Regions from separate parts of the Brevibacillus sp. Leaf182 genome, predicted to be linked through region 1. Evidence: riboswitches for the same ligand, from Rfam matches in the RefSeq annotation. Region 1 holds a riboswitch; each other region holds the start of a gene.
The links. Region 1 has a riboswitch for cobalamin ahead of nrdI (class Ib ribonucleoside-diphosphate reductase assembly flavoprotein NrdI). Riboswitches for the same ligand answer to the same signal wherever they lie in the genome.
Positions count from the first base shown of each region.

Region 2: another riboswitch for cobalamin. It lies ahead of ASG16_RS19795 (ABC transporter substrate-binding protein); the one in region 1 lies ahead of nrdI (class Ib ribonucleoside-diphosphate reductase assembly flavoprotein NrdI).
Region 3: another riboswitch for cobalamin. It lies ahead of ASG16_RS08570 (energy-coupling factor ABC transporter permease); the one in region 1 lies ahead of nrdI (class Ib ribonucleoside-diphosphate reductase assembly flavoprotein NrdI).
Region 4: another riboswitch for cobalamin. It lies ahead of ASG16_RS21320 (ABC transporter substrate-binding protein); the one in region 1 lies ahead of nrdI (class Ib ribonucleoside-diphosphate reductase assembly flavoprotein NrdI).

Region 1 is NZ_LMPN02000037.1:371,343-378,722, forward strand. It holds gene nrdE (class 1b ribonucleoside-diphosphate reductase subunit alpha) at 1-2,066, opposite strand, end outside; gene nrdI (class Ib ribonucleoside-diphosphate reductase assembly flavoprotein NrdI) at 2,053-2,412, opposite strand; cobalamin riboswitch at 2,574-2,773, opposite strand; gene ASG16_RS28755 (alpha/beta hydrolase) at 2,944-3,765, shown strand; gene ASG16_RS28760 (ACT domain-containing protein) at 3,798-4,310, opposite strand; gene ASG16_RS28765 (hypothetical protein) at 4,350-4,679, opposite strand; gene mnmA (tRNA 2-thiouridine(34) synthase MnmA) at 4,702-5,814, opposite strand; gene tlp (small acid-soluble spore protein Tlp) at 5,953-6,171, opposite strand; gene ASG16_RS28780 (hypothetical protein) at 6,296-6,511, shown strand; gene ASG16_RS28785 (DUF952 domain-containing protein) at 6,516-6,866, opposite strand; gene ASG16_RS28790 (hypothetical protein) at 6,886-7,131, opposite strand; gene ASG16_RS28795 (glycerophosphodiester phosphodiesterase family protein) at 7,297-7,380, shown strand, end outside.
Region 2 is NZ_LMPN02000027.1:82,157-89,536, forward strand. It holds gene ASG16_RS19775 (ABC transporter permease) at 1-361, shown strand, start outside; gene ASG16_RS19780 (ABC transporter permease) at 378-1,283, shown strand; gene ASG16_RS19785 (alpha/beta fold hydrolase) at 1,335-2,105, opposite strand; gene ASG16_RS19790 (M24 family metallopeptidase) at 2,230-3,321, shown strand; cobalamin riboswitch at 3,338-3,537, shown strand; gene ASG16_RS19795 (ABC transporter substrate-binding protein) at 3,708-4,727, shown strand; gene ASG16_RS19800 (FecCD family ABC transporter permease) at 4,752-5,810, shown strand; gene ASG16_RS19805 (ABC transporter ATP-binding protein) at 5,807-6,622, shown strand; gene ASG16_RS19810 (dipeptidase) at 6,876-7,380, shown strand, end outside.
Region 3 is NZ_LMPN02000018.1:160,434-167,813, forward strand. It holds gene ASG16_RS08555 (energy-coupling factor ABC transporter ATP-binding protein) at 1-329, opposite strand, end outside; gene cbiQ (cobalt ECF transporter T component CbiQ) at 326-1,123, opposite strand; gene ASG16_RS08565 (energy-coupling factor ABC transporter substrate-binding protein) at 1,120-1,404, opposite strand; gene ASG16_RS08570 (energy-coupling factor ABC transporter permease) at 1,401-2,165, opposite strand; cobalamin riboswitch at 2,309-2,502, opposite strand; gene ASG16_RS08575 (quinone-dependent dihydroorotate dehydrogenase) at 2,636-3,727, opposite strand; gene ASG16_RS08580 (GerAB/ArcD/ProY family transporter) at 3,879-4,979, shown strand; gene ASG16_RS08585 (spore germination protein) at 4,969-6,351, shown strand; gene ASG16_RS08590 (Ger(x)C family spore germination protein) at 6,348-7,380, shown strand, end outside.
Region 4 is NZ_LMPN02000030.1:128,323-135,702, reverse strand. It holds gene ASG16_RS21340 (YitT family protein) at 1-46, opposite strand, end outside; gene cobU (bifunctional adenosylcobinamide kinase/adenosylcobinamide-phosphate guanylyltransferase) at 325-891, opposite strand; gene ASG16_RS21330 (ABC transporter ATP-binding protein) at 916-1,692, opposite strand; gene ASG16_RS21325 (FecCD family ABC transporter permease) at 1,701-2,738, opposite strand; gene ASG16_RS21320 (ABC transporter substrate-binding protein) at 2,740-3,735, opposite strand; cobalamin riboswitch at 3,892-4,041, opposite strand; gene ASG16_RS21315 (MBL fold metallo-hydrolase) at 4,194-5,138, opposite strand; gene ASG16_RS21310 (pyridoxamine 5'-phosphate oxidase family protein) at 5,307-5,885, shown strand; gene ASG16_RS21305 (MerR family transcriptional regulator) at 5,936-6,694, opposite strand; gene ASG16_RS30990 (hypothetical protein) at 6,831-7,001, shown strand; gene ASG16_RS21300 (manganese-dependent inorganic pyrophosphatase) at 7,052-7,380, opposite strand, start outside.

The sequences.
Region 1 (7,380 bases):
CACTCTTCTACAGTCAAATGCTTCGTACGTGTATAGTAGAGCGACTTCAGACCTTTTTTCGCTGCGTAAATGTAATAGCGAGCCAGTTCTCTGGTGGAAATATTGCTGTTCACGTGCAGCACAGTCGATATTCCTTGGTCGATGTGCTCTTGAATTTCGGCAATCAAATCAATTACTTTGAATTGATCGATTACATACGCCGATTTGTAGTAAAAATAGTTTTCCTGCGACAAGTACGGCATCGGATAATACGTCGTAGAGTTGGCATACGTTCTTGTTTCGATATGCTCAACGATTGGCATCACACTAGAAGTCGCATTCTGAATGTAGGAAATGCTCTGTGTCGGCGCAATCGCCAAACGGTACGCATGGTAAACGCCATGCTTTTGCACCTTTTGCTGTAGGTCAGCCCAATCCTCTGGCGTCGGAATGTGCATTCCTTCGAAGAGAAGCTTTGCTTTTTCCGTCCGAGGGCTGTAATCGTTCGTTACGTACTTGTTAAAATAAGTGCCTTTTGCATATTCCGATTGTTCAAAGCCCAAGAACGTCTTGCCTGTTTCCTTGGCAATTTCCATGCTTTTTTCCAAGGAGTAGAAGTTCATCATCATGAAAAACGTACGAGCGAAATCCTTCGCTTCTTCACTCTCGTAAGCGATTCTGTTCTTTGCCAGATAACCGTTCAGGTTCATCGCACCAAGCCCTACGGAGTGCAGCTCGCGGTTTGCCTTTTGAACGCCTGGAGCGTTTTCTACACGCGTCATGTCACTGACGGCAGTAATGGCTTCGATTCCTTCGTGAACGGATTCACGGATCATTTTTCGTTCCATCACATTGACAATATTGAGCGATGCCAGATTGCAGCTAATATCGCGACGGATGATATCCATCTCGCCGTAATTGGTGATCGTCGAAGTCTCTTGTAGCTGGAAGATTTCCGTGCACAGGTTGGACATTTTTACCGAACCGAGATCTTTCAGCGCATGGTTGTTGTTCGCATTCGTTTTGTTCATGATGTACGGATAGCCCGATTCCATTTGGATCATCGCGATTTTGGTCAACATCTCGCGTGCGCTCATCACAGTCTTTTTCTTGATGCGATCGTTTGCCAAGAGCTCCTCGTACATGTCATCGAGGTCCATATCATCCAGATGTACGCCGTATTCTTTGTACACGGAGAACGGAGCAAACACGGTCAACGGCTTGTTTTCCTCAGCCAGCTTGTAGAACACATTCGGTACGATCAGGCCGATGGACAACGTTTTGATACGTGCTTTTTCATCCGCATTGATCTTTTTGCAATCGAGAAACTCGTTGATATCCCAGCCGAAGATGTTGTAGTACGCTGCTCCTGAGCCTTTGCGTTGGCCCATCTGATCCGCGTAGGAAAACGCATCCTCCAACAGCTTGAGAACGGGCATGACACCTTTTGCTGCGCCCTCGACGCCTTTGATCGGCTCTCCCCGTCCGCGAAGCTTGGACAGGTTCACAGCTACACCGCCGCCAATTTTGGATAGCTGCATACAAGTTCCCAAAATAAAGTTGATGGAGTTCAGTGAATCATCCATTTCGAGCAAGAAGCAGGAGACCATTTCCCCGCGGCGGCTTTTGCCTGCGTTCAGGAAGGTTGGTGTCGCTGGCTGCAAGCGTTGATCCATCATGGATACTGTTAAACGCTTGGCGAGCTCAAAGTCACCTTGTCCAAGGGACAGTGCCACAACGGCCACCCGGTCTGGATACTGCTCCAAGTACATCGATTTATCGTTCGTTTTCAAGGCGTAATCTTTATAAAATTTGGAGATAGCCATGTACGAAGCAAATTGAAAATCAGCATCATAGGCCAAACGGAAAACTTCATCGACCTGCTCAACAGTGTATGTTTCATAGACGTTTTCATAGAAGTCATTCTCGATCAAATAGTCCATGCGTTCTTTGACACTGCCAAAAGTCATCGTGTTGGACTGCACTTCTTCCATGAAGACCGCAACCGCTTCCCGATCCTTTTCCAGTTGATAAAATCCGTCATTGCCACGCTGCATCAGTTCGTTGTTCAATTCAATATGCCGCAATTGCTGCCACCCCACTCGTAAATTGTTCCACGTCACGGCCGGTACCGGACAGTTCAAATTTAGAAATCACCGGAACGCCGTATTGGCTCGCGATCGTATCCGCGCTTTTGGCAAAGCTGGTTCCCCAGTTGCGGTTGCCGCTGGCAGATACTCCGCGCAGATGGACATGATTTCGCTTCAGGAACGTCGCCACCTTCTCCGGCACTTGTCCGAATCCCGTCGTGTATGTGATCAAAATGAATGGCTCGTCCAGCACCATATCTTGATCAATTTCCACATGTGGCAAATTAATTTTGTTGACGAATCTTCGGACGTTTCCTGTTTTTGAATCATAAGCGATTATCATGTCCCTCATCCTATCCTGCATTTTTTACTCTGTATGTATGTTATTTAGCCAAAGTAAAAGCGCATCCGACGTTTACATGTCGAATGCGCGTGATGACTTCCATCTAGCAATTCGCCAATGCGAATTGAGCGCTCGAACACTTCCCTATCTCCCGTAGGTTAAACAGTGCAAGCGGTTAGGCAGGTCTCCTGGCTTTTGGATCATCGCTCCATTTTTACCTTCCCGATCGTTCATGATCAGTGGCATTCTTCCGCAAATGGAACTCTCTCATTACAGTGGCGGGACCGCGTCGGACTCTCACCGACTTCCCTATTAAGTCTACCAAATCTGGCTGGCAAACACCTTACCGCATCAATATGTAGTTGGTAAAACTTACTTTACCTCAATATATCGTAGGAGTCAAGCTCAGTATGCGCTCTTTTCGAAAACTAACTATTCTCCTTTTTCGGCTATTGCTAATCTCTGGTTCTCGTTCATATAATAGATTTTGTGCGTGTTGGTTAGCCATGGAAAGATTGGAGAGTAGCCCTCATGAAAAGCACCGACTATCAACCTGTCGTCATTCCTCGTTCTTACAGTAAACGCATGACTTATCAAGAGCGGGACTATCATATTTTCGTAAGTATTCCTGCCGATCCCCCTCCGGAATCAGGCTTTCCCGTCATATATTTGCTAGATGGCAACTCTGTTTTTGCCACCATGACCGAAGCGATACGGATACAATCACGTGGCCCTGAACGAACTGGCGTGTATCCTGCTATCGTCGTCGGGATTGGGTATCCAACGGACGATCCGTACCATCCTGCCCGTTTCTTTGATTACACGTATGAAGTTCCCGCCTCAGAGCTTCCTGGCAACCCAAAAGGAGCCGACTGGCCTCAGATGGGGGGAGCCGAGCAGTTCCTCACCTTTTTGGAGGGGGAGCTCAAGCCTAGCATCGAAAACGACTTCCCCATCGATCGGACGGAGCAAGCGATTTTTGGACATTCACTTGGTGGGTTGTTTGTCTTGCATGTACTTTTGTCGAGACCACACGCTTTTCAGCGGTATATAGCTGGCAGTCCCTCGATCCACTGGAATGAGAGTGTTCTGATTGCGAAGGAGAGCCAATTGCCGAGCCTGCTGACAGATGACCTCGACGTCCATGCGCTCCTCACCATCGGGGAGCTGGAAAACGATGGCCGGTTCTTGGTCAAAGAAAAATCCCTGGCGATGGTCGAACGATTGTCCTCCATGGGCAAAGGTCAAATCAAGGCTTCCTTCCAAGAATTTGCGGCCGAAAATCATTCGTCCGTTTTGCCAGTCTTGGTTAGCCAAGGACTCAAATTCGCTACGAAAAAAACTGCCCGCTAAAAAACGGGCAGTTTTTGTTTATCATGATTCGCTTACTGTAGAGATAACACTTTGGTGATTTGGGGCAGCTCTTCGATGGCAGATACAATCGTCGGTGTAATCTCTTCATCGGCCACAGAGATAAGCAGGGCATTCTTCCCTTTTTGCTCGCGCGATACATTCAACTTGGAAACATTGATTTGATATTCAGCCAGTTTTCGTGAGACGTCATATATCACGCCTGGATAATCGATATGGTGAACCAACAACCCATGGGCCCCTGGAGGTATGCGACACGCGCAGTAATTGATTTCACTGATGTACACTTCTCTCCAATCTTGCGCGAAGGTATACTTGTTCGCCCCTACCCGCAAAACCGCCAAATGATTCGCATATTCGCCGGAGCTATGTTGGACAGGTACCTTCGTACCGAGTCCTTCCACTAACAGCGTTGCGATTTCCTCTTTATTTTCATGAGCAAGAATACTTAATTGTGCACTCGCTAACTCTGGCTCGAGTCTTCGAATCAGTTCAGCCAGCTCACGCAGTCCAGCATGTTGGGTCATGTGATGCCTTCACTCTCCCAGTCAGGTTTATCCTTGTTTTCACGGCAGAATCCATGCTTCTGGCTCTTTCTTGATGGAGGATTCATTATCAGCACGATACCAAGCCGTCAACGTTTGCCCATCTTTCGTATAGTAGATGCGGTAGATGGTATTGCCTTTTCCGCTGTTGGTAAAAGGACTTTCTTCCAGCGGAACCGCTGTCACTCCACCCGAGGTAACAACCCCGCCGTTCTCCTTGATGACGTTTTGGATCGTCGCCATATGCTCTTTCCCCAAGGAGGCCATCCCGAAATAAGAGATGATCGCCAAGAGAACCGCTCCGGCCAAAAACGAAACGATAATCACTTTTGATTTTTTCGCAGCATCCACCGAGTGCTTCCCCCGTCTTATCTTAGTTCTCTTTATCGACTAAGCGTACCTTGTCAATCGTACCGCCACCCAAGCATACTTCCCCATCGTAGAAGACGACAGCCTGACCAGGTGTCACTGCTTTTTGCGGCTGATCAAATACCACTTCTACGGTACCATCCTCCAGCGGATGAACGGTTACCCCCTGATCCGGCTGGCGATAACGGAATTTCGCTGTACAAGTAAACGTTTCGGAAGGCTTCTTGTCACTCACCCAGCTCACGTTGGTCGCCAAGAGACTCTTCGAGTACAGACGAATATGATCAGAGCCTTCACCGACGATCAGGACATTCCGCTCCAGATCTTTGTCTACAACAAACCAAGGCTGTCCGCTCGTGCCATGACCTCCGCCAATACCCAAGCCTTGTCGTTGACCCAGTGTATAGTACATCAGTCCGTCGTGCGTACCGATGACTGCTCCATCTACGGTCTCGATATTTCCTTGTTTGGCAGGCAAATAGTTTTGCAAAAACTCGCGGAAGTTGCGCTCGCCAATAAAGCAGATCCCTGTACTATCCTTCTTTTTCGCTGTATAGAGTCCTGCTTTCTCTGCGATCTCCCTCACTTGAGGTTTCGGAAGGTGACCAATCGGGAACATCGTTTTGGATAGCTGTTCTTGGCCCAATACATTCAAGAAGTAAGTCTGGTCCTTGTTGTTGTCAGCACCACGAATCAGCTTGTACTCACCATCGATGTACTTGACCTGCGCGTAATGGCCGGTAGCAATATAATCTGCCCCAAGATCCATGACCTTGGCGAGAAGCTCACCGAACTTGATTTCACGGTTGCACATGACATCCGGATTCGGTGTACGTCCCCGTTTATATTCATCCAAAAAATACTGGAATACCTTGTCCATGTATTCTTTTTCAAAGTTTACCGTGTAATATGGAATGCCGATCTGTTCACAGACGCGCCGGACATCCTGGAAGTCTTCTTCCGCCGTGCAGTGGCCGAATTCATCGGTATCATCCCAGTTTTTCATGAAGATGCCGATGACGTCATATCCCTGTTGCTTAAGCAGGTAAGCCGTCACGGAGGAGTCGACTCCGCCGGACATGCCGACAACGACGCGTGTATCTTCTGGTCGCTTCATAAGTCTTTCTCCTCTTTTTCAATTTGTACCATTACAGATTACCATGTTTCACAAAACAAATCATGTTTTGTTGCACTTTTGCCCGATAGAATAAAAAACGCCTGACGCGTAGTTGGCGCCAGACGTTGGTTAACAAGCTTAAGCCTGCGAAGATTCATCCTTGATTTCCGCGCGATATCCCTCGATGCTTTCTTCACGACGCTGATTTTTCGCTTCGAGGGTTGCTTTTTCCTCAGCAGAAATCTCTCCAGCATGAGCCGTCAGGTAATCTTCGGACTCACGAATGTTCTCTTCCGTATTGGAAATCATCTGTTGAAGTTTTTCTGCGTTGTCAGAACGGTCATCCGGCTTCGCCATAATCGATACGCCTCCTACAAAGGGTTATATTCAACACCTTTACCATTGTGCGCCAATCATGGTTTCTTTATGTACCCGTGTTATAATAGAAGAAACGGATTAAACGAAAAAGAGGGTTTCACCTATGGCTTCCTTAGATTTGTTGGAAAGAAAGCTGCTTCGGATCATCTCTGATACCGATCCTGTACGACTGAAACGACAATGGGTGAAGGGGCAAAAGGTACCTGAATCCGAAGTGGAACAGCGCATGCGAATCGATCTTCTCTTGCGCAGACTCGACAAGCTACCTGAGGCCAAGCGCCAAGAAGTGCTGGCGCTACTCAAATGGTTTAGCTGGTAGAAGATTAACGGATGGACGTTCCCAGACGCCACTGACCGTCTATCCGATTCATTTGCTTCCTATCTACAATCGCCTCTTGATTCAGCGGTCCGTAGATGTGCGGATAAAGCAATCCATCCTTCGCTGCCTCGTATTTGACTTCCGAAGTCGTTTTTGTTTCATCGACAACGAGTACATACAACTCCTCGTCAAACTGTGCATAGACACGGTTTGCTACCTTTTCAAGCAGCTCGTCCCCTTTTGTCGCGTGAATAAAGCCTTCCTGGTCGTAATCGCGTGGTAAATAATGATCCTTGTCCTTCCACTTTTCCCAGTATGCTTTTGGTACCATGCAGTAAATAATAGAGTTTTGCATGTTTCTCCTCCGAATTCGATTATTTTTTTGGCATTGCTTTGTTCAGGTGACGCATAGCTTTATCATAGAACATCTGGTCCATTCGCCCCTGATCATATCGCCATTGAATGAAGTTACGCAGAGAGTGCAAATCCACCCAGGCATCCTTCGCTTGCGGATTGCGGTCAGGTACCTCTCCCGTTACTTCACCTTCGTAGACAAGCTTCGCCATCTCAGTTGGGTGCATACCGATCTGATAAGCGATTTGGTGTAAAGCTATTTTCATGGAACCTCCCCTTGCTCTTCATGGGATACATCTTATCTTCCGTCTATTGTGCCAGTCTTTTCGAATGATGCCAAGCCCCAAGCACTACTCCCAAAGGATGTACCTTCCTCCCTTGCGTTTTGCTACAATGAACAGAGTATTTGAAGGAAGGGGCGGTATCCCATCATGTCAAAACAACAAAATCAACCACGAAAGAAATGGTTCCAGCGAAAACGCATCTGGGTTCCCCTTCTTTTCGTCACTTTCCTG
Region 2 (7,380 bases), on a different contig from region 1:
CATTGCACGCATCACTCGTTCGAGCATGCTGGAAGTCATGCGTGCCGACTATGTCAGAACCGCTCGTGCAAAAGGGCTGACGCAGTTTTGGGTCGTGTACAAGCATGCGCTGAAAAATGCAATGATCCCTGTCTTGACGGTAATTGGTTTGCAAACAGGGTTGCTGTTGGGTGGAGCTGTTTTGACAGAAACGATCTTCGGATGGCCAGGTGTCGGTCGTTATATTGTGACCGCCATTGGAAACCGTGACTATCCGGTTATCCAATCCGGTATCCTTGTGATCGCGACGATTTTCGTCCTGATCAACCTCTTGGTCGACCTTCTGTACGCCTATATCGATCCACGCATCAAATATCGCTAAGGAGGGACGAAGAGACATGGCACAACCACACTTACAACCACAAGATCAGGTAGTACCTTTAAAAGTGAAGCAAGAAGAAGTAGTCTCTCCTTGGAAGGATGCATGGAGGACGCTACGAAAAAACAAGCTGGCGCTGGTGGGCTTCGGGATTATTTTGTTTTTCATTGTTGTGGCGGTATTAGCTCCATGGATTGCGCCTTATCCGTACGACGAAGGCAAGCTCGTGATGAAAAACAAGCCACCTTCCGAAGAGCATTGGTTTGGAACAGATTACAATGGTCGCGATGTGTTTAGTCGCGTTATTTATGGGGCACAAATCTCCTTGTGGGTAGGGACGTTCTCTGTCATTGGCTCCGTTCTCGCAGGGACCTTGCTCGGTCTTGTGGCAGGATATTATGGCAGATGGATTGATACAATCATTTCGCGTCTCTTTGATATTATGCTTGCGTTTCCAAGTATTCTTTTGGCAATCGCTGTCGTTGCCATCTTGGGGCCTTCTTTGCAAAACGCCTTGATTGCGATTGCGATTATTAACATTCCGACCTTTGGGCGCTTGGTGCGTGCCCGCGTATTGAGCTTGAAGGAAGAAGAATTCGTCATGGCCGCACGGGCAATCGGGATGAAAAATTCCCGGATTATCATGCAGCATATTTTGCCGAACAGCCTCGCACCAATCATTGTGACAGGGACGATGGGGATCGCCACAGCGATAATCGAAGCAGCAGCACTTGGCTTTCTCGGACTGGGAGCACAAGCGCCAGAACCGGAATGGGGAAAAATGCTCGCTGATTCGCGTCAGTACATTCAGAAAGCACCTTGGACTGTTATTTTTCCAGGGCTCTCTATCATGCTGACAGTTCTCGGCTTTAACTTAATTGGAGACGGCTTGCGCGATGCACTCGACCCGCGGATGAAGAGCTAGTTAAATTGTAAAAAGACAGAAGGAGCTGGAGTCGTCCTTCTGTCTTTTTCTTTATCCTTCTTCCATGAAGGTGCGGCACAACTGATTGAAACCAGGAGCAGCTTTCGTGATGACTTGATGCTTCACGTTAGGGATCATCTCGAGTTTTACTTTTGGTAATTTCATGGTAAGCATTTGCGCATAATGGTGCATCCGTTGATCTTGTTTGCCATAGGCAAGTAAAATCGGAAGCTGGATGTTGCCCAGACGCTCCGTACACTGATAACGATGTCCCGCAGCGTAAAGGTATTTTAAGCTGTTGGGATCTGTTTTGGAGGCGTGGGCCGTCCATTTTTCCCGCATTTCTGGGTCATCGACATGGGAGGAAGCAATTGAACGGGCAAGAAGAGGGACGCCGTGAAGCATCGACAACGCCTGGGCCACCCAAAATCGTCCATGCAAATACAGGTCATTCACTTCGGAAAAACCACTCGCGAGTATTCCGCCTTGTACATGATCAGGATAGCGAAGACAGTATTCAAGGGCGATAGTAGCACCTTGGGAGTACCCCAAAATAAAGGGACGTTCAATGCCGAGTGACCCGACAAGTTTATGGAGCCGTTCTGCCAGCTCCCCAATGGAAAAGGGCTTCTCCATCGGTGAACTGTCGCCATGTCCGGGCAGATCAGGGACAATGAGCTGATATGTATCTGCGAGTGTTTGCTGATAAACAAAATTGATAGAGCCGATGCATGGTGCATGGATACACAATAGCGGCTGGCCTTTCCCTGATATGTGAAAAGCAAACTGCTTGCCATCCTGATGGACGAGTATTTGTTCCATTTTCGTTTTCACCCCACTCTTAGGTTGTCCGATACGAAGTAGATTTTTCAATTGAAGTCTTCTTTTTTTGATGGGGAAGTGGTATTCTCGCAATAGAATAATTGGTGAAAGCAGGGTGAAGAAGTTGTTTCAAGAGCGCATTTCGAAGCTCCACACGTTTTTGACAGAGCAAGAGCTGAACGCGGTGTTGATTACCTCTCCCAAGCACGTCTACTATTTGACCGGATTTTTTACAGACCCGCATGAACGTTTTATGGGTCTCGTTATTCCTGCGGAGGGAAAACCTTCTTTAATTGTACCTGCTCTTGATCGTGAGGCAGCGGCAGAGGCTTCGTTCGTTCAAGATATCCATACACATACGGATATCCAAAACCCGTATGAAATCCTCAAGCAAGTGTTGCCAGCGAACTTGACGAAGCTGGGTATTGAGAAAAGTCATATGACTGTCGAGCGCTATGAAGCACTTGGACAGGTTGTTCTGGCGTCGAGCTATGTAGACGTGGAAGAGCCACTGCGTGAAATGCGTTTGATCAAATCCGCGGATGAAGTGGATCGTCTGAAGCACGCGGTTCAGTTGGTCGAGGATTCCTTGCGGGAGACCCTGAAAAAAGTCAAGACAGGCATGACCGAGACAGAAATCGTAGCTGAGCTGGAATTCCAGATGAAGCGTTTGGGTGCCGAAGGTCCATCCTTTACGTCCATGGTATTGGCAGGGGAGAAGTCGGCACTGCCACACGGGAAACCAGGAACGCGCCAAGTGCAAGAAGGCGACTTGCTTTTGTTTGATATTGGGGTAGCAGCGAACGGATATGTATCGGATATTACCCGTACCTTTGCTGTAGGCGAGATCAGTGCCCAGCTTCAAGAAATTTACGAGACAGTATTGGCTGCCAACGAAGCGGCAATTGCTGAGATTCGTCCGGGTGTGACCTTTGCACATTTGGACAAAACTGCGCGCGATGTCATCACCGCAAAAGGCTACGGAGAATACTTTATGCACCGTCTAGGGCATGGACTTGGGATGGATGTACATGAATATCCGTCTGTTCACAGCCAGAACCAAGAAGTACTTCGTCCAGGGATGGTCTTTACGATCGAGCCGGGCATCTATCTGCCAGGTGTAGGCGGCGTGCGGATTGAAGACGATGTATTGGTTACGGAAACGGGCGTTGAAATTCTCACGCAGTTCCCGAAAAAACTGACTTCTATCAACTAATGAATAAATCGTAAAAATTGAATACGTATCGAATGGTGCTAGATGGTAAATGCCGTCAGCTTAAAAGGGAAGTCCGGTGAGAAACCGGCGCGGTCCCGCCACTGTAACGAGGAGCGCCTAGCGAATAGCCACTGTTTTTTGCAAGACAAAAAATGGGAAGGTAGCTGGGGGTGTTGATTCGTAAGCCAGGAGACCTGCCATGCGAGCATATACAATCGACCCACGAGGATGGGGCAGATGTGGAAGTAGTCTATGAACGGGCGCCTTTGCGCCTGCTTATCGCTATATCTACGTTTGTCATGCACCTCCCGATTGAAATGGGGGGTGCTTTTTTTTTGGAGGATTTGGTTCAACCCATCATATATATACAGAAAAGGGGATGACAGATGTTTAAGGCATACAAAACACATACAGTAATGAAAGGACTAGCTTTCGGTATCATGACAGCTGCCATGCTTTTGGTTTCGGCATGCGGCTCCTCTACGACAACACAGGCTCCAGCCAAAACAGAACAAACGGCTGCTCCAGCAGCAGAGGGCAAGTCAGTAACACTAACCAATAATGGCATCGAAATGACCTATCCAACAGCACCTGAGCGTGCCGTGACATTGAACCAACACGTCACCGAAATCATGCTGGCACTGGGCCTTGCTGATAAAATGGTCGGAACCGCTTACCTAGATGATGAAATCCTTCCAGAGCTCAAAGCAGATTACGACAAGATTCCGGTACTGTCTGATAAGTATCCAACGAAAGAAGTGCTGCTGGCAGCCAACCCAGACTTCGTGTACGCTGGATGGAAAAGCGGATTCGGCGAAAAGGGCGTAGGATCTATGCAGGACTTGGAAAAGGTCGGCATCAAATCGTATCTGCAAGCGTCATCAAGCATGCCTGGCCCGACTATCGACGATGTGTTTGCAGACATTACGAATATTGGACGCATTTTCCGTGTGGAAGACAAAGCCAATGATTTGATCAATAAAATGAAGAGTGAAATGGACCAAACGCTTAGTAAAATTGGCAAGGTGGACGAGCCACTTAACGTGTTCGTGTACGACAACGGGGAAGATAAGCCATTCACAGCAGCCAACAACTACATGACGTCCTTAATCAAGACTGCTGGCGGTAAGAACATTTTTGATGACATTCAAAAGGGTTGGGCAGAGGTTAGTTGGGAACAAGTAGTGAGTCGCAATCCAGACGTGATTATTATCGTAGACTACGGTGATAGAACCGTCGAGCAAAAACGTAATTTCCTTTTGACCAAAAAAGAACTGGCGGATATCCCGGCAATTAAAAATCAACGACTAATGGTATTGCCATTGTCTGCGGCTTCTGAAGGCGTTCGAGGACCGATTGCGCTAAAAATTTTGGCGGAAGGACTCTACCCGGATAAATTCAAATAGAGTACGACCCTTTTAAGGGAGGGAATAGCACTGCAACAGATCAAGTTACCTTATATCATCATTACTCTACTGGTCGGACTCTTCCTCTCCATTACGTTTGCAGTTACCTTGGGTTCAGTGGAGATTAAGCCGACAACGGTATGGAAAATCGCCTTATCAAAAATTCCGATGTTGAACCAATGGATTGAGGTGGATTGGTCCAAAGGGGAGCAAACGATTATTTGGGATATACGCTTTCCACGTGTTCTCTTGGGGGCGATCGTCGGCGCAGGTCTGTCTGTCGTGGGAGTAGCCATCCAGTCGTTGGTTCGCAACTCCCTGGCTGACCCGTATGTATTAGGCGTATCTTCAGGTGCTTCGGTTGGCGCTACCTCGGTGATTATATTCGGAGCATTCAGCATGTACGGGCAGTATGCACTATCCTTTGGCGCTTTTACAGGCTCCCTTGTGTCAATTATTCTCATTTTTACGCTATCCCGTATTGGAGGACAAAACTCGACGGTACGCCTGCTCATGGCTGGAATTGCGATATCTGCGATCTTGTCGGCCATTACCAGTCTTCTTGTTTTTTCAGCGCCGAATGAGCATGGAATTGGGACAGTCCTGTTTTGGTTAAGTGGCAGTCTGGCTGGGGGGAAATGGGAGTACCTGACGATCCCTACATTGATTGTCGTCATCTGCCTCATCGTCTTAATGGCCCAATACCGCTCGCTCAATGCGATGCTGATGGGCGAGGAGTCAGCAGGGACATTGGGGGTTAATACGGTACAATTCCGCAAGCTTCTCCTGGTGATCACGGCACTGCTTACGGGGGTGATTGTGTCCATTGCGGGATCAATCGGTTTTGTCGGATTAATGATGCCCCACATCGTCCGTGTGATGGTCGGATCAGATCACAGACGTGTCCTGCCTGTCAGCGCATTGTTTGGCGCGATATTTCTAATCTGGGTCGATGTAGTCGCCAGGCTTGCATTTGCACCGGAAGAACTGCCGATTGGTATTTTGACAGCGCTGTGTGGAGGTCCATTCTTTATCTGGTTGATGTTGCGGAGTTCTTATTCCTTTGGAGGTAGCGGACGATGAATTTGTTGGTTGAGAATATATCGGTCGAACTGGAGAAAAAGGGAATTCTTCGCCATGTTAGTCTGGAGGTGCGGTCCGGAGAGTTTGTGGGGCTGATCGGGCCGAATGGCAGCGGAAAATCCACGTTGCTAAAAAGCATTTATCGCGTATTGAAGCCACGTTCGGGATGGATCTCGCTTGATGGCGACGACGTATACAAGTTAACCTCACGTCAAAACGCTCAGCGAATGGCGGCAGTACGGCAGGAGTCCTCTGTTGAATTCGATTTTTCGGTAACCGAAATCGTGAATATGGGACGTGCTCCGCATAAGCGGCTATTTCAGTCAGATAACGCAGAGGACGTTCGGATCTGTGAAGATGCACTACAGAGGGTAGGGATGCATACATACGCTGATCGCAGCTTTTTCAGTTTATCAGGTGGGGAGAAGCAGCGGGTGCTGATTGCTAGAGCTTTGGTGCAGCAAGCCCAGTTCCTTGTCCTTGATGAACCGACGAATCATCTGGATGTTCGATACCAGTTGCAGGTGATGGATCTGGTCAAAACGCTGGGGATTACGGTCTTGTCTTCGTTGCATGATCTCAATATTGCTGCGATGTACTGCGATCGGCTGTACGTGATCTGTGAGGGGGAAATCGTTACATCGGGGACGCCAGAGGAAGTTTTGACACCCAAGCTGATCCTAGATGTTTTCGGAGTAGAGACAGAAGTGACGACGCACCCCATTACAGGCAAAAAGCATGTGTATTTCTACTCGGAAGCGATCCGTGTGAAGCCATCTGTCCAGAAGGTCGTGAGTGGAGCCAACGGATAGGGGTGGCGGAGCTGAGTTTCTTTGGTTTTCATATGAGAGGATGCCTGGTCGGCGTCCTTTTTTGTTAAGCGGACGCCATAAGAAGCCTGGGACAGGATGTGACGAGCGAACAGGGCCTACTAGGCTGACCAGTTGGATGAAAAGGGTCTCTTATTGATCAAAGGAGCTGTGCAATACGTCGCGAATTTGTTGGATATATTCGATTTCTATCTCGATAAGAAAAATCCATAAAACAAGATGGGAGATGACCCGAATGGCGGAAGTAACGAAAGAACAGGCGCGCAAATTTCATGACGGTGTTCACGTTCTGGATGGGCATTTTGATCTGCTGATGGATGTGGAGATTCAGCGTGGATACGGTCGAACCAAAATGATCGAGACGGAGTATTTGCCACGGTTCCAGCAAGGGGGTGTGCATTCCATCGTGGCAGCGGTGTTTGTAGAGGATGCTTTTGTACCGGAGATGAGTCTGCGCAAGGCGCTCAACCAGATCAGCGCTATGCATGCAGAGGCGGCAGAGTCACCCGAGCACATCGTCATCGCCAAAAATCTAGATGATTTGCAACGGGCAAGAGCGGAACAAAAAGTATCGTTCATCCTGTCGTTGGAAGGGGCAGAGCCGCTGCATAACGATTTGAGTCTCTTGCGTGTCTTTTATGAGCTTGGTGTACGGATGATGGGGCTGGTATGGAGTCGGCGCAACTTCGTTGGGGACGGCAGCTTTTTTGCACCGGTGCGCGAAGGGAAAAAAGGAGGCA
Region 3 (7,380 bases), on a different contig from region 1:
CATAAACCGTAGGATATATCTTCCGCGACCGTGCTTGCGATTAGCTGATGCTCGGGATCTTGAAAGACCAAGCCTACCTTTTGCGTCATTTCTTGCAGGGCGGCTCGTTTGTAGACCAGCGGTTTCCCCCTCCACAGCACCTGTCCCTGCTGTGGCTCGATGATCCCGTTTCCATGCAAGAACAAGGTCGATTTCCCACAGCCATTTCGTCCCAAAAGGACACATTTCTTCCCCTCTGGAATCCATAAGGACAACCCAGACAGGACGGGTCCCCGCCCTCCCGGATACGTGTACTGCAAATCGATGAACTCCAACAACCGTGATGTCATAACCGCCAACCTCCTGTCCACCACTCAAGCAGTACCAGCAGCATACAGCCTGCGATTGACTCCCACTCATAGCGTCGCGAACGAGCGTGGGTATGAAACGCGAGCACCTGCATGCTCTCCCCGAAGCCTCTAGCCGCCATCCCTTTGTGCAAGGCTTCATATTTGCGCATCGCTCTGACAAACAATTGCGCAACGAGAACTCCTGCATCTCGAAGCGTCGCGCGGAAGCCGCGATGACCTCCACGAGAACGTTGGGCAATCCAGAGCTGGTGAGAAATCGTTATCAACACAAAAATAAACCGATACATGATCATTAATAAGTCAGTCACAATGACAGGCATACGAAGCCGGCGAAGCACCTGCAAGATTTCAGCAAACGGCACAGTAAACAAAATGAAGGCAAAGCAAGATAAGCTCGCCATGGTACGCCAAAATAAGATCCAAACTTTACTGAAGGAGGACATCGGTACATAGAGCACATACGAACCCAGTTCCCATACTGCCGCGACCTGGACCTGTACTTCACCTGCCCTCGCTCCTTCTACCAATAGGGCAGGGAGCCCCGCCATGAAAAACGAGAGCGACACGATCATAAAGGCACAGTAGATACGTACAGGAATACGGGCATACACCACTATCCATACCGACATCCAGACAACGACAGCCATCTGCATCCATACATGTCCCACCAGGACGAGCAGTAACAATGCACTCGCCAGCAATAGCTTATGTGCTGTAGGCAGACGTTTCAGCCTGTTTTGATAAGAGAGAGAATCAAGTTGGAGCCCGTTCATTTTTTCCGCTTATCCAACCGACCTTTGTACAAGCCCACAGCGTAGCCAACCACTCCCGCTCCCAACGCCGCCTGCACCGCAAACAATAGACTCTCCGTCTCTCCTCCTGGCGGTTCTATCAGCGGCTGGAACCACGGTTCGTAGTTCGGGGCAATTTCCTTGATCGCTTCCTCCGCCACGCCGTCTGCGCCGCCAAATTCCGAATCCTGCACCAGCAACAACGGGACAATCGCCAGTACGATTACCCCCAAGAGTAATAGCCAGTTCCATCCTTTTTTCACAGCGATTCCTCCCGTTTGAGCAAACGAAGCTGTGTAAGCTCTTTTGCGTTGTAAGATAACAACCAGTTCCAAACAAGAACGGTCAACAGACCTTCACTGATTGCGAGCGGTACTTGCGTGAATGCAAAAATTCCTGCAAATTTGGCAAACGAGGCCAACACTCCACCAGATTCAGCCGGGAATGCGAGCGCCAGTTGAATGGAAGTCACCACATACGTAGCGAGGTCAGCCAAAGCAGCCGCCGCAAAAACAGCCAGACGCTGGCTTCCGCCCACTTTCATGATCATCTGATAGATTCCGTATGCCACCAGTGGTCCTACTACAGCCATGGATACAGCATTTGCACCTAGCGTAGTCAAGCCTCCATGTGCCAAAAGCAAGGCTTGAAACAAGAGCACCATGCTCCCTAATACAGACATCGCAAAAGGCCCAAACATAATGGCGCCAAGGCCCGTTCCAGTCGGGTGAGAGCTGCTGCCTGTAACCGAAGGGATTTTCAGTGCAGATAAAACAAACGTAAACGCTCCAGCAACGCCAATAAGGAGCTTCATTTCGGGATGTTCTTTTACAATTTTGTTAATCGAGCGAATTCCAAGGATAAAAAACGGCAAGAAGACAGCCCACCAAAATAAGGCCCAGGATAATGGCAAATACCCCTCCATGATGTGCATTGCATGTCCTGTCTCTGGTTCATTGAGCAAAAAATACAGGACAAAGCCCGCGATCATCAGACCAGTAGATACCAGACGAGATCGATTCATGTTCATTCCTCCTTCACTGACTTTCGTTCTATTCCTACAAACAAAAAAATCCCATCCATCACTGGACGAGATGTGCACACAAAACAACAGACTGACTATACAGCCTCATTGCCCGTATTCACCGCTCCTTTCCGCGAAGGTTCTGTGGGTGTGGCTTATAGGTAGGTCTCCTGGCTTCCAGATCCATGCGCTCTTTGTCCTTCCCCATACGAAAATGAGTGGTTTCCTTCTCAAAGAGAGCTCCCTGGTTACAGTGGCGGGACCGCTCGGGACTTTCACCCGATTCCCTGTTACCCTTTATGCTTCACATAAAGGCACCTAACGCCGACAATATACAATTGACAGATAATTCATGTTTGTCCCACATCATTATACCGGATCACTACATAAATCGGAAGAATATAAGCGAAAACGCATAAGCCGATGACCCACTACAAACGGAGCCATCGACCTATGCGCACTTGTTCTCTCTATTCTTTTGCGTCTACGCCAATTACTTCACTAATATGTTTAAAACCATCCCGCTGCATGAGCTTGAGCAGCTTTTTGTTGATTTGCTTGGCAATACCTGGGCCCTGATAAATCATCCCTGTATACACCTGAATGAGACTGGCTCCTGCTCGGATTTTCGCGTAGGCATCTTCGCCGTTATAAATGCCCCCGACACCGATGATTGGTACCTTGTCTCCTACTTCTTGATAAATCTCCTTCACCCAAGCAGTGGAACGCTCCGTAAGAGGCCTTCCGCTCAAGCCGCCTGCTTCCTCGGCAAATCGATGTCCGGAAACCGCCTCGCGTGACAAGGTCGTATTGGTAGCGATAATTCCGGAAATGCCTTCTTCAACAGCAGCGTGAACAACATCACGCATGTGCTCATCCGACATGTCTGGTGCTACTTTCAGCAATATCGGTTTTTTCTTGATGGAACGTGCTTCCATTTCGGATGCCTTTTCCCTTACTGCACGCACCAAATGACGCAAGCTCTCTGTTTCCTGCAAGTCACGCAGATTCGGGGTATTCGGAGAGCTGATGTTAATGACGAAGTAGTGACCGTATGCATAGAGCATGTCCATACATTTGCTATAGTCGATGGCCGCCTCTTCATTCGGCGTTACTTTGTTTTTTCCGATGTTAATCCCAATCGGAACATCTGAGTATGCGTAATCGACCAAATGCTGGGAGGCCAAATACGCACCGTGATTGTTGAAGCCCATCCGGTTAATGACAGCTTGATGTTCCGGCAATCGGAACAAACGCGGCTTCGGATTGCCTGGCTGCCCCTGCGGCGTCAACGTCCCGATTTCCACAAACCCAAAACCAAGAGCACCTAACGCATGATAGACTTCTGCATTTTTATCAAAACCGGCTGCAAGTCCGACTGGATTCGGAAACGTCATTCCCCACAGCTTATTCTCCAACCGCTGGTCTTTTACCTGATAGATCATCTTCAGGATGCTTTTGCCTGGAGCAGAATCCTCCACCAGCCTTAAGGCACCAATTGTCTTTTCATGAATCTCTTCCGCATCTTGCTGGAACAGATATTTTCTTATGAGCTGATACATCGGCTGCACTCCTTACTCCGTTTCTACCTTTTTACCTCATAGTAGAATACCATACTTTTTCGGACGGATGTAACCTTTATACGTGATACATATTTCCAAGCAAGCAGGCAAATCCTAACAGCACCACCACGCACAGGGGGATAAGTCTTTCATGAAAGTGGACGGAAAAATCGGGATTGGTCAAGCCATTATGGTGATGATGCTGACGATCGGCATTACGAACCACGTAACCGTCATCCCCCTCTTATTGAGTAAAGCCGGAAGAGATGCTTGGTTGAGCGTGTTGCTTGCTGGTATCCCTTTTTCCTTCTGGGCGTACTTGCTGTTTGTGGTTAATCGAAGTTTGAATCAAAAGTCTTTGTATGAATGGATTTCACAACGGTCAGGAAAAATCGTCAGCAATCTCTTGCTCGTTCCAATCATGATCTGCTTGTACCTAATGGCGCTGACGAATCTGATCGATACGCAAACTTGGACAACCGTAAACTACTTGCCTCGTACACCCGAGTGGGTGACCGCTTTAGCCTTGGTCGGGCTATGTGTACTCGCTTCTATTGGAGGTATGACCTCCGTTGGAATCACAGCAGGCGTCTTGCTCCCCGTAGTCGTGTTGCTCGGATTTTTCGTTGCTTTTGGCAATATTCCCAAAAAGGATTATAGTTTTTTGCTCCCGCTTTTCCAAAACGGTTTTCGTCCGCTGCTACATGGGATGCTTTACGTTGGCGGCGGTTTCACCGAGCTGTTTCTGCTCCTTTTGCTCCAGCATCACGTACGAAAGCCGTTTCGACTCGTACACTTTTTTGTCATGCTCGGTATCACGCTGCTGTTGACACTCAGCCCACTGACAGGAGCAATTGCAGAATTTGGACCTGTGGAGTCCGCTCGTCAACGTTTTCCTGCATTTGAACAATGGCGGCTGCTCACGATCGGAAAAGACATCGAGAACATGGAGTTTTTCTCGATTTTTCAATGGCTTTCTGGTGCTTTTATTCGAATAACGCTTTGCCTGATTCTTTTAGGAGATTTGATCACGATACGAACCCGAAAGCAACGCAAATTCATGATGCTGTTTTTCGGCGGAAGCATGATCGCCTTCACCGGCCTCCCTTACAGCGACATGCAATTCGTAGCCTTCTTATCGCGTGTATACTACCCACTTTACTTCGTCACCATGATTGTTGTCTCACTCGCGCTCATCCTGCTATCCCTGCGCAAATCATCCAGACAGGAGGGGGCCCCTTATGACCCTTGAAGAGGAACTGCGGGAAAAACTCGCGCATTGTGCGGACGTCGTTTTTTTGCGCACGGTCACATCCGAGGACCAGCCTGTATTGATGCTTTATTGCGAAGGACTTGCGGACGTTCGTCAATTACAAGATACGGCGTTGCCTCAATTGGAGCGATTCCTGGCTATTGGTGATTTGCGCTCCCTGCCTCTTTTCCCACTCTTCACGAACCCAGAGTTGTGGGTGGAGCGACTGTTTGCAGGAGATTTGCTGATTTTCATTGGAGACTCCCCGCCATTCGCTTGGGACATCTCCAATCGGCCGGAGCGTGGCCCTGAGGAAGCCAATACAGAGATATCGATCAAAGGTCCTCGCGACGGCTTCGTCGAGGATCTCTCCACAAACGTGGCTCTCATCCGCAAGCGTATGAGAACAATTACCTTGGCCTACGAGCCTTTTATTCTCGGAACGCGCTCGCGTACAAGAGTTGCGATGATGTATATCACAGATGGGGTATCTTCGGATCTCGTGGAGATGATGCGCGAGAGGCTCCTCAATTGTAGGTCCAAAAAAATCTTGAATAGCGCTATCCTGGAAAAATTACTCAGCGACAATACTCGTTCGCTGTTTCCGTTAGTTGATTATACAGGACGTCCTGACTTTGCGATTTACATGCTCCTGCAAGGTAAAGTGATCGTGTTGATAGACGGCTCACCCTTGGCAATCGTGGCACCTGTTACCTTGCTCGAACTAATTAAATCTCCCGAAGATGATCAGTATCCTGTTACTTATGTATGGCTGGAACGCATGCTGCGCCTGGGTGGATTTTGGATCGCGATCTTTCTGCCTGGCTTTTGGATTGCCCTGTCCGCCTATAATGTAGAGCAATATCCTTTTCAATTACTCGCTACCGTTACACAAGGCCGAAAAGGACTGCCGTTTTCCGCGCCGATGGAGCTATTTATTATCTTGTTTATCTTTGAATTTCTACGCGAGGCAGGTGCCCGTTTGCCCAAAAACGTCGGGCAGACACTAGCATTAGTCGGCGCACTGATTATCGGGGATGCTTCTATTCGCGCAGGACTGACATCGCCCTCCATGCTGTTTATCGGCTCGCTTACAGTCGTTGCCTCCTTTACACTGGTCAACCAGGCATTAAGCGGAGCCGTTACCGTGGCTCGTTTTGCTGTTTTCTTCCTTTCCGCAACCATCGGCATGTACGGCTTTATCCTCGGGAATATTGCCATCGTATACTATTTGTCTACCTTGACCTCCTTTGGCAGATCGTATATTTTGATGGGTTCATCCAACTCCTTGTCCACACTGCTCATCGTCTTGTTCAAATCCATGACCAGTTTTTTACGGACGAGATCGGCTAAGGGTGGCGATCAGAAATGAAGGGCATGCGGATTGCTTCTGCTATGCTGCTGTTAGCAACGACTCTTCTTAGCGGCTGCTGGGACCAGAAATCGATTCAGGACCTTCGCTATTTATCTGCAATTGGCATTGATTACGTCAACAATGAATATGTTTTATACGCCCAATCCACCGATCTGTCTACCGTCGCCAAGCAGGAGTCATCAACCACCCTTCAAGCACCACCAGCGACCATATCGATCGGAAAAGGGAAAACGCTTCAGTCTGCCTTTGATAACCTGCAAAAAAATGCGCAGGTTCCCGTATTTCTAGGCTTTGTATCCTCCCTCGTATTTCATGAGCGCATCTTGCAAAAGGGAGTGATCTCCACCCACGATATTATGAATCGATACGGTCTGATTCGTTACACCAAATGGGTATTCGGAACGCGGGAGCCGATTGACAGAGTATTAAGCTCTCATTCTTTGGTCGGATTTTCTCCATTGGACTCTCTCTTGCATCAGCCAAAGGATGTTTACGAGCAGCGGTCGTTTATCGAGCCGATCCAATTTTATCGGTTTATCTCGAACTTTTGGGAGCCGTCAAATACCGTGTTATTACCAAACATCACACTGTACGAGCGTTCCTGGAAAGAAAATAACCGTTTCATTTCTCGTCTCTCCATCGATGGCATCCACGCCATTCATCGTGGAAATTGGCAGGGGTATTTCCCCAATCGTGATTTAATGGGGATTCGGTGGATGAATAGTAACACGAAATTTGCTGGGCTCATTGTGAGACAAAACAACACTCCCAAAGCAACAATGCGCATTGAGCACGTCCAATTGGACATCACTCCGATTACCACCGGAGAGCATCCTCGTTATCAGGTCAATGTCCGACTTAATGGGTTCGTTCGCGAAATGATGAGTCCTGTTACGCCTGCTTTCGTACGGAAAAACTCCGAAGAACAGATAGCCGAGCAAATTCGCGGGACGTTTCTAAAAGGAGTCAAAGCAGGGGTTGATCTGTATAGCTTGGAGGAAAGTTTGTTTAAAAAAGACTACCAAG
Region 4 (7,380 bases), on a different contig from region 1:
AAATCATACTGTAACGCTTAGATAACTGCAGCGCTCTCCTCATCATGGTTTCCTCGCATTTTTGTCGGTTTAGGCACAGACGACCAACCGACTACCGAGGAACATCGAAAGTATAAGTCGCTACTCATACAAAGGGCCTCGCTTTCGTAGTAGATTAGTCGTCTTCAGTGACGATCGACTACTACGAAGCTAGATGTAGGAGAGGTCAAAACGTTTCCAGATCGTCCTATGGGGACGCATGGTATCCTGATCCCTTCCATGGCTTTTCTTGTATTATATCATAAAAAAGGTGAAAAGACGACTCGAAACCGTCTTTTCACCGCGTTAAAATTGGAAAGCTTGTCCTTTTAGCTCTACCGGAATCCCTGCTGTGACAAGAAAAACTTGATCGGCAACCGCTGCCACGCGTTGATTCATCAAGCCCGCCAAATCACGGAACTTACGTCCCAACGGATGTTGCGGGACGAGTCCGTCGCCTACTTCGTTTGTCACCAGCAAGACCGTACCTGGGTAGTCTTTTAACTTGTTTACCAGCACATCAACCTGCTGGAGCACTTGCTCAAACGTCTGCTCCTCTCCATCATGCAGCAACCAATTAGACACCCAAAGAATCAAGCAATCAACCAGAATCACTGTCTGTTGTTCTTGTATGTCCACTTGCGCTGCGAGCTTCGCGAGCCACTCTGTCAATGCGTACGGCTCCTCGATCGTTTGCCAAGGAAAGTTGGACTGCAAGCGGCGGTCTCGGTGGTGCAAGATCCGCTCTTCCATTTCCTCATCAGTGCTTTGTGCGGTCGCGATGTAAACACCCGAGGATCCCAAATGTGCGGCGTATTTTTCGGCAAACGTGCTTTTTCCACTGCGTGCTCCACCTGTAATGAGTACAATCATCCTTCTGTCTCCTTACACAGCCTCTTATACTTGCGATTGCAAAATAATTTGCGGCAAATGATGAACAGGATGTTCCATGACAATCGGTCTTGTTCCGTATACAGCCTCGATTCTGTCACTTTGCAAGATGTCTTTTGGTGCACCGACGCTTATCTGCTTTCCTTTATGCAGCATCAAAATACGATCGCAGTATAAGGAAGCCAGATTCAGATCGTGCAGCACAGCAACGACTGTCACCTGCGTCGTCTTTTGCCATTTTCGCACAATGTCCATGAGTTGAATCTGGTACCCGATATCGAGGTAAGTCGTGGGTTCATCGAGCAACAGCACCTGGGGTCTTTGGATTAATGCCTTCCCCAAAGCTACGCGCTGCTTTTCCCCACCACTCAACTGATCCAGTGTGCGCTCTTCCAAATGTTCAAGACTGAGCATCTGTACGATTTCATTAATGAGCGATGCGACATCCTGCTTCTCCTCCCCCAGCCAATTTTGGTAAGGAAAGCGCCCCATCTCCAACACCTCTCGGACACGAAAACCGACTGGCGGCAGACCCTCTTGCTCCAAAACAGCCAGTATTTTGGCAAGCTCTTTGCGTGGATAGGAATGAAGCTTTTTCTCTTGAAGCAAAATGTCTCCTGCATCTGCCTTGATGACACCTGAAATGATTTTTAGCAGAGTGGATTTACCGCTTCCATTGGGCCCGATGATGCCAAAAAATTCTCCCTTGTCCACGCAAAAATCGATGCCGTGCAAAACTGGCGTATCCTGATACGATTTTTGCAAGTTACGCACATTGATCATCGCTTACGTTACCTCTTCCTAAAGCGTTTATTTTGCTTCAATAAATAGGCGAAAAACGGTGCTCCCAAAAATGCTGTCACGACGCCGAGCGGGATTTCCGTTGGACTCAACAGCAATCTGGCAAGCGTGTCGGCCCACAATACGTAAATACCACCGAAAATCGCAGCCATGGGCAGTAAAATACGATGGTCAGGACCAACCAGCAATCGGACGAGATGCGGTACCACCAGGCCAACGAACCCGATAATTCCCGCGATAGAAACCGCCGCTGCGGTCAGGAAAGTCGAGACGACCAGAACCACGAGCTTCGTTCGATCCACATGGACGCCGAGATGCGCTGCCTGCCGCTCCCCTAACGCAAATAGGTTCAAGGAACGCGCATAGCTCACAAGCACCATTCCACCTATGACCAAGTACGGAATCAAGACAGATGTAAAGGCCCAGCCGCGAAATGACAGGCTGCCCATAAGCCAGAACACGATCTCATTCACCGTCTGGTCAGATAGCGACACCATAAAGGAAACGAGCGAGCCGAGAAAAGCCTGCACTACGACACCAGACAAAATCAAGGTCTCGGTTTGCAGCTTTCCTTGCGTTTTCGCGAGTCCAAGTACGATCCATAAACTGAGCAGTCCTGTAAGAAAAGCGACGACAGGCGTGCTCCATGCACCCAAAAAGCTGATTTGTAAACCAAAAAGGATCAAGAAGGCTGCTCCGACAGCAGAACCGGATGCCACGCCCATCGTAAACGGATCAGCGAGCGGATTGCGCAAAACGCCCTGAAAGCCCGCTCCTGCAAGTGACAAGCAGGCCCCAATCAAGACAGCCAATACAACGCGTGGAAAACGAACCTTCATGACAATTTGCTCAGAAGACTCTGGCCACGTTACGCTGATCCACTCAGACAAGCCCGGGATTTGATGAAGCAGGATGAGCCATACTTGCGAAATGGGGAGTTGTGCCGCCCCCATCGAGATGCTGATAATGATTGATGCCAGAAGAACGAGACAGCTTACTCCTCCCCATATGAACAATCGTTTCTTCATTTTATTTCACCAAGTCAGGGTAAATCGTCTTGGCTACTTCGATCAACCCTTGTGTAATACGCGGACCAGGACGGGACAAAATATTTTGGTCCATGCCAAAGATTTGTTTTTCACGGATCGCCTTCATTTTATCCCAGCCATTGCGATTCGCGATCAGATCCTCCAGCTTGACGCCAGACTTTTCATCGGTAATTCCGCTCGCATACAAAATGACGTCTGGGTCGTTTTGCAAAATCTTTTCTTCACTGATCGGATTCCATCCTTCGGTGTCGGAAGCAATGTTTGTCGCCCCAGCCAGCGTGATGAGTTCGTCCATGAATTCGCCTTTTCCGACTGTCCAACCCGGGGAAAATTCCAGATATACCTTTTTCTTCTCTTCCGGTTTTACATTTTTCACTGCTTCTTGAACGTACGCGATGTCTTTCTTCATTTGCGCGACGACTTTTTCGGCTTGTTCCTGTGTATTCGTGATAACTCCCATCGCCAAAACATTGGTAAGGATATCATCCATCTTTGTCGGATGGCTAATATAGACTGGCATCCCGAGAGATTTGAGCTTGTCAGCCACTGGCTTCTCCATCGAAATTCCACCAACGATCATATCCGGCGTTTGAGCGAGAATAGCTTCTTCGTTTGGTTTGACGACCCCGCCAACTTTTGGCTTTGCCTTCGCCGCATCTGGATAATCATCATAGTCTGAGACAGCTACGATCCGATCTTCCAAGCCTAGTGCGAACAAAATCTCAGTCTCGGCAGGTGATGTTGAGACGATTCGCTCAGGAGCTTTTGCAAAGGTTACTTCTTTTCCTGTCGCATCCGTGACTGTCAGTGGATACGTTGTTTGTTTTGCAGACTGCTCGGCCGCATTCTCTTGCGGTGCTGGCTGCGGTGCGCTTGTTTGTCCTCCTGGTGCTGGCTGGCTGTTATCGTTACCTGTACAACCTGCGAGGCTCGCCGCAACTAGTAGGGGGATCATGAATCGCAATGAACGTTTCATATGTAGAACTTCCTTTCTGCATGTTAAATCGACTGTTATTTCCAATAAAAAAGCGACCCTTGCTTCCATTCGGAAATCAAAAGGGTCGGCACCTTTGGGCAAACAGACAGGATGGTCTGCTTCCTGAAATAGGCCGATCCTTTCCGCGAAGGCAACAGGCACGAAAACAAACAGGCAGGTCTCCTGGCTTACGGCTGAGGATCGAGCCGATTTACAGTGGCGGGACCGCGTCGGATTTTCACCGACTTCCCTTTTCACCCGATCTTTTTGTTAAAAAGACGAGGCACCTATTTGCTGTTACGTTTGAAATTGTCACAGTTCATGACTCATCCTACATCATAGCATTCCTTGGATGAAAAAAGAATGACAAACACATAGGGCAGTCCTTTCTTGCCTGCTAAAAAATGAAAAATGCCTGAACAAAAGGTTCAGGCAAATGTAAAGCTTTTGGCTGGCTATTACCCTCGTTTGTGCAAATAATCTAGAATCCCCATGGAGCATACTTGCAAATCGAGCTTGAGTACCTCGAAAACTTCGTGGTCATCATTAATGCCTTGTGACTGTAGATGATCCGAGACTCGTTCAACTAACTTACGAGACAGCTCGTCATAGGTTTGACCAGCAGCAAGCGATGATTCTCCTTCCTCCACAAATACGGGGAGCCACTCACGAATTTGGCGGTACACGTCGTCTACCTGCTCTGACATCCCAAAATGACCAAAGTAAATCCGACTCAGCTTGCTCGCTTCAAAACGGCTTAAAGACGCTAACATGGCATCCGGGTCAAACTGATTCGGCGAAGTAGATGGCAGCACGAGGTGAATACCATCCTTTTTAAGCTGTGGATAGAGTACACCTGCGGTATCACCTGTGAACATGCCGCGGCTTACAGGATCGTAGATGCTGAAGTGATGATTGGCGTGACCTGGGGAATCCAGAAACTCCAATGCGCAATTCCCTCCGATCTGGAGTGTATCTCCGTCCCCGCGAATCAAAATCCGCTCCTCGGGAACTGCCTCAATCGGATCAAACAATCGATCAAAATCATCATGATACACGGCTCTCGCGCCTGCGATCAGTCGGCTCGGATCGATGAGATGACGTGCACCTTTCGGGTGGACAACGACCTTTGCATTCGGACAATCCTTCAGAAACAGTCCTACTCCTCCTGCATGATCCAAGTGAATGTGCGTCACGATGATGTATTTTACTTGTTCCGGCGTATAACCGAGCTTGGCGAGACCAGCCTTGATGTATGGGACAGAGGGGCTTGGCCCTGTTTCTACCAATGTAAGCTCCTCTTCCGCGATTACATACGTCCCCGTACGTTCCGCCCAGCCCATATCGAAACCGTCTATTAAATGGATGCGTTCCCCTAAGTCGATTGGCTGTGATGATTGCATGTAAATACTCCTCCTTTTCAAAAAATCTCGAGTTGCCATTTTGTTGTAGGAATATTTACACTTTACCATCTATTTTGGACGCATTGGAGATAAACAACACAAAATCTTCATATTTTTATCGTATGATGAGGGCAGCAAAAACAATTCCATTATCTGGAGGGGTGCAAAATGGGTCAGCTTTTTTCTGAGTTACGACCTGAGCATGAGAAGTTTATCAAGAAGCAACGGATGTTCTTTGTTGCCTCTGCTCCTATGGACAAAGATGGTCACGTGAATCTTTCACCGAAAGGGTACGATTCTTTTCGCATAATATCCCCTAATGAGGTCTCCTATTTGGACCTGACTGGAAGTGGAAACGAAACCAGTGCACATCTGCAGGAAAATGGCAGGATTACGATCATGTTCTGTGCATTTGAAGGCCCCCCTCTCATCATGCGCCTATTCGGCAAAGGAACGGTTATTCTCCCAGATACACCTCGGTGGGATGAGCTCGTAAATGACTTCCCGCTTCTGCCTGGTGCTCGTCAAATCATTACCGTAAACATACAGGAAGTAAAGACTTCTTGCGGCTGGGCTATCCCCTTCTATTCCTATTCAAAAGAACGCGAAACCCTTCAGAAATGGACTTTGGCTAAAGACGAGCAGGAGCTGCTTGATTATCAAAAGGAATACAACGTAGTAAGCATGGATGGATTACCAACACCCTTGGGACAAAAGCTTTTTCCCGCAGCAGGTGGGGATAACTAAGCGTAAAACGCAAAGAAGCTGCCTTGCTCGCAGCTTCTTTTTTTGAAACCTCACTTGCTCGTATAAATGGCCACTGCATCGCGGAGAAACTCGGCAACACCTGGCTGCTCCTTGTCATAGTAAGCGGTAAAGCGCGGGTCATCAACATACATCTGGGCCACCCCTGCGTGCGCTTCCTTACTGTAGCTGTCCCAATAAAAGCTCAGCCATTGACGGTGCAGATCGGCCGCTTTTTGCGACAATTCATGAGCAGGATCACCTGTCGAAAAAGCCTGCGCCAACGTTTCATGCAGCTCTGCGTTCAATTTCTCCAGCGCGGCATACTGTTCTTCTGTCATGCCTTTGACCTTCTGATTCGATTTTTCAATTTGGTCATTTCCGTATTTTGCTCGAATTTCTGCCCCGTACTTATCTTCATTCTCATCAATCATTTTTTGCTTGAAGCCTTCAAATTTTTGTTTGTCACTCATCGTTTTGGTCCCCTCTCTTTGTGCTAATGTCAAATCGACATTGGCGATTAACGCATCCAATTGCGCTCGCCTTTCCAGGAGCTTCTCGCGGTGCTCCCGCAGTGCCCGTTCAGCATCAAAGGTTGGTGAATCCAGGATCTCCTTGATCTCCTCCAAGCTCACACCCAGCTCGCGGTAAAAAAGGATTTGCTGCAATCGATCAACCTCTTGCTGTCCGTAAATGCGATACCCTGACGAATTGATTCTCGCCGGCTTGAGAAGATCAATTTCATCGTAGTATCGGAGCGTCCGGGTGCTGACACCCGCCAGGAGTCCTAGCTTTTGCACTGTATATTCCATGTTCATTCCTCCTGACAAATTGATCGTACACATTTACGGACCGTCAATGTCAAACACATTTTCACAAAAAAATTGGCGTTACTTCATTTTCATTATTTGCTAAAATATAGGGAAAGCCATACAAGGGGGGACTGCGATGCTCTATATCATCGGCTTCATTGTAGCCATGCTCGGTGCCGGGTGGGGGTTAACAGGGTTGCTTAGTCTCAAAGCGAGAGACAAACATGCCATCACCCATTACAGTGACGATGCTTATAACCAGCAAACCTTGTTCCAGATGCACAACAACCCTACCCAAGGAATGTAAACATAAAAAATGGCTGCCCGCATCCTGTGCATGGCAGCCACTTTTCTTTTTTACAGAGCTTGGAACGTATCGGTCAATACCGGCACGATTTGCTTCTTACGAGAGACAACGCCCTTCAGAACGGCTTTGTTGTCCACCAATGTTACTTGGTACGCTTTTTCAACTGCTTGCGTTGCGCTGCCGAGAGCGATCGCAACAGAGTCGTTGTTCAAGATATCGGTTACAACGAACACGAACAAGTCCAAACCTTTTTCAGCGATGTTTGCATTCATCGCCGCTTCCAATTCGCCTTGGCGTGCAAGTACGTCATTTACATCCACTGCATTTACTTGTGCGATTTCTACTTTCGCATTGCCCATTTGGAACTCTTTTGCATCCA